One region of the Pseudoalteromonas sp. Ld20 genome, then DNA from elsewhere that is predicted to be linked to it. Evidence: predicted binding sites of a transcription regulator. Region 1 holds the regulator's gene; the other holds the start of a gene.

The links. The regulator sigma-54, encoded in region 1, starts transcription at its own class of promoters, with help from an activator protein. The targets are predictions, from matches to a motif close to GTTGGCACGNNNNTNGNNT.
Region 2: a site for sigma-54 is predicted at 3,965-3,983, ahead of ACJJVX_RS21360 (EF-hand domain-containing protein). Genes of this name have one in related genera too.

The regions. Positions count from the first base shown of each region.
Region 1 is NZ_JBISHB010000043.1:370,896-377,637, forward strand. It holds gene ACJJVX_RS18800 (calcium/sodium antiporter) at 1-45, shown strand, start outside; gene ACJJVX_RS18805 (KpsF/GutQ family sugar-phosphate isomerase) at 71-1,042, shown strand; gene kdsC (3-deoxy-manno-octulosonate-8-phosphatase KdsC) at 1,042-1,593, shown strand; gene lptC (LPS export ABC transporter periplasmic protein LptC) at 1,590-2,144, shown strand; gene lptA (lipopolysaccharide transport periplasmic protein LptA) at 2,134-2,667, shown strand; gene lptB (LPS export ABC transporter ATP-binding protein) at 2,664-3,389, shown strand; gene ACJJVX_RS18830 (RNA polymerase factor sigma-54) at 3,456-4,952, shown strand; gene hpf (ribosome hibernation promoting factor) at 4,982-5,269, shown strand; gene ACJJVX_RS18840 (PTS sugar transporter subunit IIA) at 5,274-5,726, shown strand; gene rapZ (RNase adapter RapZ) at 5,747-6,589, shown strand; gene ACJJVX_RS18850 (HPr family phosphocarrier protein) at 6,604-6,742, shown strand, end outside.
Region 2 is NZ_JBISHB010000047.1:44,593-51,334, forward strand. It holds gene ACJJVX_RS21325 (TrkH family potassium uptake protein) at 1-107, shown strand, start outside; gene ACJJVX_RS21330 (flagellar brake protein) at 177-857, shown strand; gene ACJJVX_RS21335 (calmodulin) at 1,308-1,520, shown strand; gene ACJJVX_RS21340 (calmodulin) at 1,595-1,807, shown strand; gene ACJJVX_RS21345 (calmodulin) at 1,944-2,156, shown strand; gene ACJJVX_RS21350 (DUF998 domain-containing protein) at 2,482-3,075, shown strand; gene ACJJVX_RS21355 (OsmC family protein) at 3,091-3,576, shown strand; gene ACJJVX_RS21360 (EF-hand domain-containing protein) at 4,068-4,280, shown strand; gene ACJJVX_RS21365 (EF-hand domain-containing protein) at 4,369-4,584, shown strand; gene trkA (Trk system potassium transporter TrkA) at 4,690-6,066, opposite strand; gene rsmB (16S rRNA (cytosine(967)-C(5))-methyltransferase RsmB) at 6,083-6,742, opposite strand, start outside.

The DNA.
Region 1 (6,742 bases):
TCATTTTTAGTATACCAAGGTTATATTTTCAGCCAAGTTGCTTAATACACCTCATAAAATGGATAACACAATGACGCAGTTAAATTTTATTGAACAAGGTAAACGAGTCCTTGAAATAGAACGTCAAGCCCTTGCTGATATTGCTCAATACCTTGATCATAATTTTAATCAAGCCTGCCAACTAATGTATCAATGCAGCGGTCGGATTATTGTCGTAGGCATGGGTAAATCTGGCCATATTGGTAATAAAATAGCGGCAACGTTAGCCAGCACAGGCACCCCTGCTTTTTTTGTGCATCCAGGAGAGGCAAGCCACGGCGATTTAGGTATGATCACACGTGATGACGTGGTTATTCTTATCTCTAATTCAGGTGAAACCAGTGAAGTATTAAACATTATCCCGGTCATAAAGCGCCTTGGTGCAAAAATGATCGCAATGACCGGTAATCCTGACTCATCAATGGCTACATGGGCTGATGTTCACGTATGCGTTAAAGTAAGCCAAGAAGCATGCCCGCTTGGCCTTGCCCCAACAGCAAGCACAACAGCCACGCTAGCTATGGGGGATGCAATGGCAGTTGCCCTACTTGAAACGCGAGGCTTTACTGCTGACGACTTTGCACTATCACACCCTGGTGGAAGTTTAGGTAAACGTTTATTGCTGTGCTTAAAAGATATTATGCATACTGGCAATACAACGCCTATCATCAAAGACACGCAATGTATTAAAGACGCGTTAATTGAAATGTCGGCTAAAGGCTTGGGCATGACCGCCATAGTTGATGATTCGGGTCAACTTGCTGGCTTGTTCACAGATGGTGATTTGCGCCGAATTTTAGAGCAACGAATTGATATTCACAGCACTTTAATTAGTCACGTAATGACCCGTTCTTGCACAACCGCTACAGCCGATATGCTAGCAGCCGAGGCGCTTAATATCATGGAGAATAAACGCATTAATGGCTTAATTGTCATTGATGAAAATCACCACCCTATTGGCGCACTTAACATGCAGGATTTGCTAAAAGCAGGAGTTTTATAATGCAATTTGCAGACTTATACCAACCACTTTCAGACGATGCGCAAACCCGCGCCAAAAAAGTTAAATTACTTATTTGTGATATTGACGGGGTATTCTCTGATGGCCGTATTTATCTTGGTAACCAAGGTGAAGAACTAAAAGCCTTCAATACTAAAGACGGTTTTGGTATCAAAGCGCTTATCAATAGTGGTTTTGAAGTAGCCGTGATCACAGGCCGTCATTCACAGATAGTTCAGCAACGAATGACTAGCCTAACTGTACCGCATATCTACCAAGGCCAAGAAAACAAGTTGCACGCTTATCAAGAGCTAAAAGATAAACTCCAGTTAAGTGACGAACAAATTGCCTATATCGGCGATGACGGCCCTGATTTACCGGTCATGGAACTGGTTGGCTTTGCAGTTGCTGTAAATGACGCACACCCGCTAATTAAGCGACTATCACATTACACAACAATGCTACCCGGTGGCTTTGGTGCAGTACGCGAGCTTACCGACCTATTAATGCTAGTTAATGGAAAACCATTGACCAGTGAAGGGACTAGCTCATGAATAGTGCGCGTTTAATATTAAGCGTATTATTTATAGGTTTTATGGCGTGGTTGTGGCTCCCGTACTTTAGCCAAACAACGACCACGGTAAAAAATCAAGAAGATGTGATAGCAAAACCTGATTATACCGCGGTCGAATTAAAGCAAACCGCATTTGATGAGCAAGGTAAAATTAGCCACAAAGTAACCGCAGCAAAAATGGAACTTTATCAGCAGTTAGGATTTACTTACTTTGAAAAGCCTATTTTTACTTTATATAATCAACAGCAAACGTGGCAAATCAATGCGCAAGAAGCCACATTATATGAAAATAACCAGTTGATTTTAGAAGGCAATGTTGTTGCTAAAAATCTCACAAACAACGCAATGATTAAGCATATTAATGCCGATAATATCTTGGTTGATATTGAACAACAAACCATGAGTTCAGAACAGCCTGTTGAATTAATCGGACCAAATTTAAAGACCACCGGACGCGGCCTTAGAGCCGACTTAAAAGCCGAAGTGGTAGAACTTATTAACCATACGCGAACCATATATTATGACCAATAAATTTGCTCACTTACTTGTAATACCTAGCTTGTTCATTGCCCTTTCAAGCTTTGCTGAAGGTACTCTTCCACTTGCAGACCAAGTATCGATAAGCGCTGATAAACAGCTTGCACAGCTGAAAAAAAATGTCGGTATTTTTGAAAAAAACGTAGAGATAATCCATGGTAATCGTCGTATCACAGCTGATCACCTAGAAGTGCACAAACGTGAAGATTTAGGTGATAATAAGCAGCTGCTTGTTGCCACTGGAAGCCCTGCATACTTTGAAGAAAAACAAACAGATGGCACAATTATGAGCGCCAGCGCCAATGAGGTTCGTTACGATGTTGATAAACGCTATTTAACTTTAATCGGTAACGCCCAAGTCACTCAAGCAGGTCAAAAGATTAATGCCAAAAGTATTACATACGACATGGACCAACAATTAATTAGCGCTGAAAAAGATGAAAATTCAGACGAACGAGTGCATACAATATTAGTCCCAGTAAACACTAAAAAAGATAACGAAAAAGGTCAGCCATGAGCACATTAAAAGCTGAGTTTTTAGCAAAAAGTTATAAAGGCCGCCAAGTCGTAAAAAATGTAGGCTTAGAAGTCAGCGCTGGTAGCATTGTTGGCTTACTTGGCCCTAATGGCGCAGGCAAAACCACCACTTTTTACATGATTGTAGGATTAGTGCCAAGCGACAAAGGTAAAATAAGCATAGATGATAACGACATCACCTTATTACCAATGCACAGCCGTGCACGTTTAGGGATTGGCTATTTACCGCAAGAATCTTCGATATTTCGCAAACTGACCGTTTACCAAAACCTGATGGCGATACTCGAAACCCGTAAAGAGCTAAATAAACAAGCTCGTGAAGAAGCGCTTGATGGCTTACTTGATGAATTTAGCATTCAGCACATCCGCGATAGTCAAGGTATGGCATTATCTGGTGGTGAACGCCGTCGCGTTGAAATTGCTCGCGCTTTAGCCGCAAACCCTAAATTTATTCTGTTAGATGAGCCTTTTGCTGGCGTTGATCCTATTTCGGTGTTAGATATAAAGAAGATTATTGAACATCTTAAAAACCGTGGGATAGGCGTACTTATTACCGACCACAATGTACGAGAAACCCTTGATGTTTGTGAAAAAGCCTACATAGTTTCTCATGGGGAGTTAATTGCATCAGGCACTCCTGAGCATGTACTTGCCGACCAAACAGTCCGCGACGTTTATTTGGGTGAGCAATTTAGGCTATAAAGCCACGCCCGGCTAAGGTTCTGCTAGACTTAATTATGACAACAATAAAAGGATTGTTAGAGATACATGAGGCAATCACTCCAGCTGCGCATGGGCCAGCAACTTACAATGACACCACAGCTACAACAAGCTATTCGTTTGTTACAGTTGAGCACATTAGATCTTCAACAAGAGATCCAAGAAGCACTAGATAGCAATCCATTACTTGAGGTCGATGAAAATGACTTTGGTGATGAATCAGGTGGTAAGAACGAACAAAAACAAGATACTGATGATCAAACTGTCAGTGCCTCAGCTGATGACACGCCAAGTGAATACGAACAAGAAAGCAGTGAAGCGCTAGCAAAAGATACCGTAAGCGACGAAATGGCGATGGATGTTACATGGGATGAATACATGAGCGCCGCACCAAGCTCTTCATCAGGGCCAATGCCTGAAGATGAATCTATTTATCAAGGCGCTTCATCTGAAACCCTCCACGATCACCTTATGTGGCAACTACAGCTGACTCATTTTAGTCCGACTGACGAAGCTATCGCGATAGCCATTGTCGAAGCGGTTGATGACTCAGGTATTCTTACACTAAGCTGTGAAGACATTGCTGAAAGCCTAAACAAAGGTAATAACGAAGAAGAAATTGAACTTGATGAAGTTCAAGCGGTATTAAAGCGTATTCAGTTATTTGATCCGGTCGGTATTGCTGCACGCAGCCTACCTGAATGTTTATGTATTCAGCTAAATCAATTTGATCCTGCAACGCCTTGGATTGCCGAAACAAAAATGATTTTAACTGATCATATCGATTTATTAGCTAGTCGCGACTATCGTACTTTGATGAAAAAGACTAAGCTAAAGGAAGATGAACTAAAAGAAGTAATGACACTCATCCACAGCCTTAATCCAAAGCCTGCGGATACCATAGTTCGAGAAGAGTCAGAGTACGTTATTCCCGACGTGTCAGTGAAAAAAATTAAAGGCCGCTGGGTGGTAGAGCTCAACCCAGATAGCATGCCAAAAATTAGAGTTAACAGCCAATATGCGGCGATGTCGCGCTCAGTAAAATCGAGCACTGACAGCCAATTTATTCGCTCTCATTTACAAGAAGCTAAATGGTTTATAAAAAGCCTAGAAAGTCGTAATGACACATTACTCAAAGTAACTAACTGCATTGTTAAACAGCAGCAAGGTTTTTTTGAGCATGGCCCCGAGGCTATGCGACCTATGGTATTAAACGATGTTGCTGAAATGGTTGAAATGCATGAATCAACAATCTCCCGGGTAACAACCCAGAAGTACATGCATACACCACGTGGTATTTTTGAGTTAAAGTATTTTTTCTCAAGCCATGTCAGTACCGAAAATGGCGGAGAATGCTCATCGACAGCAATTCGTGCACTCATAAAAAAATTGATTGCAGCAGAAAACTCAGCTAAACCATTGAGTGATAGTAAAATTGCAGATATATTGGCAGAGCAAGGTATCAAAGTAGCTAGACGAACAATAGCAAAGTACCGTGAATCGCTAGCTATTCCACCGTCAAATCAACGTAAAAGCTTGATTTAAGGCGTAAAACCACAAGAAGGAAAATGCTTATGCAACTAAATTTAACTGGTCGTCACGTAGAAATTACTGATTCATTAAGAGACTATGTAAACAATAAGTTTGCGAAGCTTGAGAGGCATTTTGATCACATCAACAATGTCCATGTTATTCTTGACGTAGAAAAGCTCAACCAAAAAGCAGAAGCAACATTACATGTCAGTGGCGCAGAGCTATTTGCCTCAACGCAGCACCAGGACATGTATGCCGCGATTGACGGGCTCATCGATAAACTCGACCGTCAAGTTATCAAACACAAAGAGAAGCACGCTCGACACTAACACTATGAAACTAAGTTCACTTACTTGTCAGGACTGCAGTAAAGCTGCGGTCCTTTTTAATAGCAAAAAACGTATCCTCGAATTTATCAGCCAATTGGCTCATGAACGGCTTCCTCACTTATCACAACAAGACATATTGAGTGCTCTATTAAATAGAGAAAAATTAGGTAGTACAGGTATTGGCCGTGGTATCGCGATCCCGCATGGTCGCATGAGTGGCGCACAAGAACCACTCGCTTTAATTTTAGTAAGCGAACAACCAATCAATTTTGATGCCATTGATAATCGCCCCGTCGATATTTTTGTTGCACTCATCGTACCTGACGGTGACAGTGAACTTCATTTAAAGACGTTGGCTACAATTGCTGATAAACTCAACGACAAAGAGTTTTGTAAACAAATACGTAGCGCAAAAACAGACCAAGATCTATATCAAGTAATTGTTGAACAGTCGTAGTTAAAAGAAGGAGAGTTTACATGGAATTAATTATCATCAGTGGGCGCTCAGGGTCAGGTAAATCTGTCGCTTTGCGTGTATTAGAAGACCTTGGCTATTATTGTGTTGATAATATCCCTGTAAACTTATTACCGTCGTTAGTGCGTAGTGTATCTGATAACTACGATAAGATTGCCGTCAGTATTGATGTGCGTAACTTACCCAAAGAACAGCAAGAGTTTAATGATATTCTTGAGTATCTTCCGGGGTTTGCAAACCCAACTCTATTTTATCTAGACAGTGACGACCAAACGCTCATTAAGCGCTTTTCTGAAACACGCCGTTTACACCCACTTTCTTTAGATTCACTGCCACTTGATTTAGCCATTAAACAAGAAAAAGTGCTATTAGATGTACTCATTACCCGCGCCGACTTTATTCTTGATACAACCGATTTAAGTGTCCACCAGCTGGCTGAATCAATTCGCGAAAAAATCTTAGGCAAAAAAGATAAAAAACTGATCATTACATTTGAGTCATTTGGTTTTAAGCATGGCATTCCTAAGGGAGCTGATTATGTATTTGATGCGCGCTTTTTACCAAACCCACACTGGGAACCTGAATTAAAGCCACTAACAGGGCTTGATCAACCGGTAAAAGATTATTTAGCGAGTCACAGCATAGTGCAAAAATTCACATGGCAAATTCAAACTTTTATGCAAACATGGTTACCACACCTTGAACGCAATAATCGTAGCTACTTAACAATTGCAATCGGCTGTACCGGTGGACAACATCGTTCAGTGTATTTAGCACAAACCATTGGCGAAAGCTTTGCAATGAGCCATAGTAATGTGAAGATTCGCCATCGCGAACAAGAATAAACGAAGAGAAACCAATGCGTTTAGAAGATACATTTTTAATAGAAAATAAGCTTGGTTTACACGCCCGTGCAGCCAGTGTATTAGCGCAACTAGCCGTGCAGTTCGATGCCAGTATTACGCTTCATCAAGATAACAAAGAAGCCGCTGGAGATA
Region 2 (6,742 bases), on a different contig from region 1:
CGATCAGTGATGGTGCCAAGTGGTTATTAACGATTGCGATGGTGTTTGGGCGCTTAGAGATATTCACCTTGTTAGTATTATTTACCCCGACCTTTTGGCGCGGTTAATCAGTTATGACTTGAAAAGTATTCAGGCCATTTGTTGCATTAGAACATTGATATGTAGTTGGAAAGGATATGCCAAAAACAAAACAACAATTAAATTTAGAGAATTTAGCGCACATAACGGCTGGCAGTATTGTCGATGTAGAGGTTTTAACACCCACCACAAGTAAGCGTATTAAAACGGAGTTTGTCGGTTTTTTAAATGATAGATTCGTTATATTAAATTATCCCTCGCCCAAGCGTTTAAGTAATGCTGGTGAATACTTAAAAGACGGTGTTGTTGTCATTGTTAGGGCTGTGCTCGAAAGCGGTGGTGGGCAGGTTATTGCTTTTCGTCAACAGATACTGTCGGTATCATCGCACCCAGCACGACTTATTTATTTAAACTTCCCAACCCAAGTTCAGCTATTTAGGTTACGCTCACAAACGCGTATTCCAACATTACTACCTGCAACAATAAAGCTCAGCGATGAGCGAGAATTACATGGGGTGATTAAGGATATCTCAGTGACGGGTGTGATGTTTGATGTAAAAGGCAAAGATGACCTGACTAAATTAAAGAACACACAATGCAATATAGTATTAGATAAAAATAACAAAGGCGTCACAGAGTTTAGTGGACAAATATGCAGTATCAAAACCCATGCTACAGGCTCACAGTTTGGTATTCAGTTAACGGCAAGTGAAGAGGAAATGAAATCCTTCATGAAGGATCACTTTATTGACCTCTCAGTGCTAGAGCCGCTTGTTTAAATTTGATGATTTTCGCTATTTTGCAACAAAATGGCGAAAATCATGTAACTCTTCTCAAAATCGGTTTAATTATTTTAATAGTCATTACTTATCAATGGCTTATTTTTAAAATTAAATTTAACTTCAAGCTATCTGTATATACATTAAGCTTTTCCGTGTTTCAAAAGATGCTCATAGAGAATGATTTTTCGTTTTGATGCTGTTTTGTGTCTTTTTCATTTTACGTAAGTCACTGATAAATTAAGTTTTAATTTTACCCTCCTTTATTTTGTTGCTATTTAGCAACAAAAAACACAACAAACACCTCTAAATTCCGCGCTAAACTCTTTAAGGTTTTGATTTTGTTGAGCTTATAAATGTTGGCATCGAAGTTGTAATAGTCTAGTTGTACTGAACGAAAACATGATTACTACTTTGTTCTAAACCATAAACATTGAAGGAATATTTATTATGAATACATTAAATAAAACACTAGCACTTATCGCATTAGCATCATCTTCAGCAGCATTTGCTGCAACCGACTTTGATACGTTAGATGTTGATGGTAGCGGCGCAATCAGCCAAAGCGAAGCGTCAGTTGATGCAGAGCTTATGGCAAAGTTTGCTGAACTAGATACAGACGGTAACGGTGAGTTGTCTAAAGACGAGTTCTCAAAGTCGTAATATAGGCATTCTTTTACTAAAGGGATCTCTGAAAAGGACTTCCATTCTTAATTTATCTACAAGGAATATTTATTATGAACACATTAAATAAAACATTAGCACTTATCGCATTCGCATCGTCTTCAGCAGCATTTGCAGCAACCGACTTTGACACGCTAGATGTTGATGGTAATGGCGTGATTAGCCAGCAGGAAGCATCAGTTGATGCGACTATTTCTGCAAAGTTTGCAGAACTTGATACTGACCAAAACGGTGAGTTATCAAAAGAAGAGTTTTCACAAGCTTAATACCTGAATACTTAGTTTATCCTGAGTTGCCAAAGACAACCTAAATGGGAAAGGAACCTATGATAAAGGATAGCAAGGACGGCTTTAACCAGTATTGAAACCAATTTTTTGATAGTACATTGAAGGAATATTAATTATGAACACATTAAATAAAGCATTAGCACTTATCGCACTAGCATCGTCTTCAGTAGCATTCGCTGCAACCGACTTTGACACGCTAGATGTTGATGGCAATGGCGCAATAAGCCAAAGCGAAGCATCAGTTGATGCCGAACTTATGGGGAAATTTACAGAGCTTGATATTGACCAAAACGGTGAGTTATCAAAAGAAGAGTTCTCTAAAGCATAATATGATTTTTTAAAATTGATTCTTCCCTGATCATTTTACTCTAAAGCAGCCACCCTCCTGGCTGCTTTTTTGTTTGTTTATCGAACGTTTATACCCAAACCACCTCAAGATGCAGAATTCAGCGTTCCACAGGGGCTTAATATCAAGGCGTTACTTTGCAATAATGGTCGTCCCTTTTAAGAAGTAACAACGTAGAGAGTAAGCGCCTATGAAACGCCCAGAGGGTTAGTTTAAAAGCGACGCTCGCATATTGAGGTGGCTTGGGTATACATGTTTTGAAAATAAGTTTATTATCAAGGCGTTAATTCATACATGGAGGTGAATAATGTTATCGCTAATTTCTTCGTACGCCGCAATTATAGCCAGTATATGGATTGTGGTAGGTGTTTATGTGGCTGGTCGGTTTTACCCAAATTACAGTCATAGAAAACAATTTTGCAGTGAGCTTGGTGCCACTGGTAGCCCTACAGAAAAATTATCTCCCCTTATAAACAATTACCCACTAGGCATACTTTTTTGCCTATTTGGCTGGCATGTTCTTGCATTTGATGATGCATCTATTCTCATTAATCTAGTTGCTTGGCTAGTCATTGTTCATGGTATAGGAACTTGGGTGGCTGGTTATTTCCCTATGGATGCAGATCCTTATATAAAAACGCCAACTGTGAGTTGTAATATCCACTCTTGGGCTGGTTTTATTATGTTACTTTCATTGCTAATTGCGCCGTTGCTGGTGGTTTTTAGTGAGAGTGTGTCGGTTATTTTTCGGTGGTTTTCAGCGGTGTCGGCCGGATTTACAATTTACTTTTTAGTGTTGTTGGCTAAAGCGTTTAAGGCAAGAAAGCACGCAGGGGTTTATCAGCGTGTATCTTATGGTATTCAGCTATTGTGGCTAAGTGCATTTTCGTGGGTGATCTAAATAAGAGGAATTGAAATGTCAGAGTATCTAGTGAAAATTGACTGGACGCGTAAAGCAGATGAATTGTTTATAGATAACAAATACAGTCGATCTCATCAGTGGGAGTTTGATGGTGGTCTAAGCGTGGCGGCATCATCTTCTCCGCATATAGTGCCACTACCGTATTCGGTTGCTGAAAATGTCGATCCAGAGGAGGCATTTATCGCTTCGTTGTCGAGCTGCCATATGTTGTTCTTTTTATCTATTGCTGCAAAACATAAAATTAAAATTGATAGTTATATTGATAATGCTGTCGGCGTGATGGAAAAAGACGATGCGGGTAAAGTCGCTATGAAACTGGTTACATTAAAGCCGAAGGTAACACCGTCAGAGGGGCAAGCGTTGAGCTTTGAGCAACTGGAATCTTTTCATCACCAAGCGCATGAATTGTGTTTTATTGCCAACTCAGTAAAAACTAAAATAGTCACTGACATTGTTTATTTTAGAGACACTCGGTTATAAGCAAAATTTAACCGCTTTGCCATTGTGATTTCGCACAATGGCAACAAACCACACTTTTAAGCAAAAACCAGCTCCGTTATTTTCTTTTCTGTTAAAATATATTTTTAAATCAATTAAAATCAAAGGCTTAAGCTTGTTGTTTTACAGGTTTATTTTTTAAACTATGGCTATTCAGTTGCAATACGATTTTAGACACTCTAAAAGTGAGCTAAAAAAGCGTATGAAAGATAAAACTGTGTCATTTATTAAAAACCTAAACCATTGATTATTATTTATTTAATTTTTATGTAAAGTGACTTGTTGCTAATTGGCCACAAAAAAGAGTGGTTAAACCTTTTTATTCTTCCTTTTTAACTATCAACATCATGATTTTAAATAACTATTTAGAGTTGGCACCGAAGTTGTAATAGTTAGCTTGTATTGAACGAAATGAGATTGCCCTCGGTAGTTTATATAGCGTTCGTAAACATAAATATTGAAGGAATATAACGATGAATACATTAAATAAAACATTAGCACTTATCGCATTAGCATCATCTTCAGCAGCATTCGCTGCAACCGACTTTGACACGTTAGATGTTGATGGCAGTGGCGCAATCAGCCAAAGCGAAGCATCAGTGGATGCAGAGCTAATGAGCTTATTCTCTGAACTAGATACCGATGGGAATGGTGAGCTTTCTGTAGAAGAGTTTGCAAAAGCTTAATTTTTATAAAGTGATTTCTTAAAGAGATTTTCGATACCAATATAATGAAAAGTAAAAATACTACTTTTTATTTATGAGGAATAAAACGATGAAACATATTAATACAACATTTGCTATTTTGGCCCTTGCAGCTTCATCAGCAGCATTTGCTGCGGTTACCTTTGAATCATTTGATACCGATGGTAATGGTGCTATTTCCAAAGAAGAGGCATCGGTAAATACACGCCTTGTAGAGATATTTGCAGACTTAGATACTGATCAAAACGGTGAGTTATCAAAAGAAGAATTCGCCAAGGCACAATAAGCTTTCCTTAGCGGAAAATAAAATGAACACTTCACTTCATATACGTAAAAAGCAGCTTAACTTAAGCTGCTTTTTTAATTGAACCGGTATATAAAGCATATTTTCTTATAAGAAAATCGCACTTACTTGGAATAGTTTTTCAACGACGTTGATATGCTTTTTATCAATTAAAAACATGATAACGTGATCACCAGAGTGAATAACCGTGTCGTCGTGCGCAATTAATACATCATCGTTACGAACGATTGCACCAATAGTAGTCCCTGCAGGAAGCTTGATATCAGCAATTGCACGCCCTACAACCTTTGATGTGTTTTCGTCGCCATGGGCAACAGCCTCAATCGCTTCTGCCGCACCTTTACGTAAAGAATACACATTTACAATGTCACCACGGCGAACATGAGTAAGCAGCGCTGAAATAGTTGCTTGCTGCGGTGAAATAGCAATATCAATTTCACCACCTTGCACTAAATCAACATACGCACCGCGCTGAATAAGCACCATGGTTTTTTGTGCACCCATGCGTTTGGCAAGCATGGCCGACATGATGTTTGCTTCATCGTCATTAGTCACCGCAATAAACACATCAACTTGTTCTATGTGCTCTTCCGATAGCAGCTCTTGATCGGATGCATCCCCACAAAACACCACGGTGTTATCGAGCATTTCAGACAGCTGCTCGGCACGCTCTTTACTGCGTTCGAGTAACTTTACACTGTGATTTTTTTCAAGTGAACGGGCAAGCCCTGCACCGATATTACCGCCACCTGCGATCATAATTTTTTTGTATGAACGCTCGAGCTTCTGTAGCTCATTCATTACTGCTCGAATGTGCTTAGTTGCAGCGAGGAAGAATACTTCATCATCAGCTTCAATAACGGTGGTGCCGAGAGGCTTTATCGCTTTACCTTGGCGATAAATGGCAGCAACACGCGTTTCAACGTTAGGAATATGCTCTTTTAAGGCTGATAGCGCATAACCAACCAATAAGCCACCGTAGTATGCTTTAACAGCCACTAACGAGAGCATGCCATCACCAAACTGCAAAACCTGTAAAGCCCCTGGGTAGTCAATCAAGCGACGAATATACTTGGTGACCAATTGCTCGGGTGCAATGTAGTGATCAACCGGTAAATCATCATTTTGAAATAACTTTTCACGGTACTTTAGGTATTGCTCTGAGCGAATACGTGCAATTTTAGTGGGCGTTTTAAATATACTGTAAGCAACTTGGCAAGCGACCATGTTCACTTCATCTGAACTGGTCACTGCTATTATCATATCGGCGTCTTCCGCACCGGCGCGGCGTAGTACGTCTGGGTGTGCACTGTGTCCTGTCACACCTTGCAGGTCGTACTTATCTTGCAACTCACGTAAACGGTTGCCATCAATATCAACAACCGTGATTTCGTTTTGTTCACCTACGAGGTTTTCAGCGAGCGTTCCGCCTACTTGTCCAGCACCGAGTATGATTATTTTCATGGTTTACTTGAGCTTCTTATGAGTGTTTTTTTACAAGTTTGGCATAATAGAAACCGTCGCTTTCACCGGGCAGCAATTGCAGACCTGGGTTTGCTGGCGTGTCGTTATCATGTAGCGGAATATGCTCAACGTCATTGTTGTTTGTTAAAAACTTAGCAACTTGTAATTGGTTTTCTTGTGGTAATACCGAGCACGTTGCATAAATTAAGGTACCACCGGGCTTAAGTAACGGCCAAATGTTATTTAGAATATCACCTTGTAATGTTGCAAGATCATTGATATCAGAGGCACGGCGCAACCATTTTATGTCAGGGTGGCGGCGGATCACGCCTGTTGCAGAGCAAGGGACATCTAATAAAATGCGATCAAACTGTTGTTCGTCCCACCATTTGTGTGGTTGAGAAGCATCAGCACATTGTAAATCAGCACCTAGACCAATACGGACAAGGTTTTGTTTTACGCGCTCAAGGCGTGTTTCGTCGCAATCAAGAGCAAGTACGTCGGCATCAGCAAGCTCTAAAATATGACATGTTTTACCACCAGGGGCAGCACATGCATCTAAAATGTGCTCTTCAGCTTTTGGATCTAAAAAGCGTGCCGCTAACTGTGCTGCAGCATCTTGTACTGAACATGCGCCGGTGTCGAATTCGGGTAATGAGAAAACATCTCGTGGTTT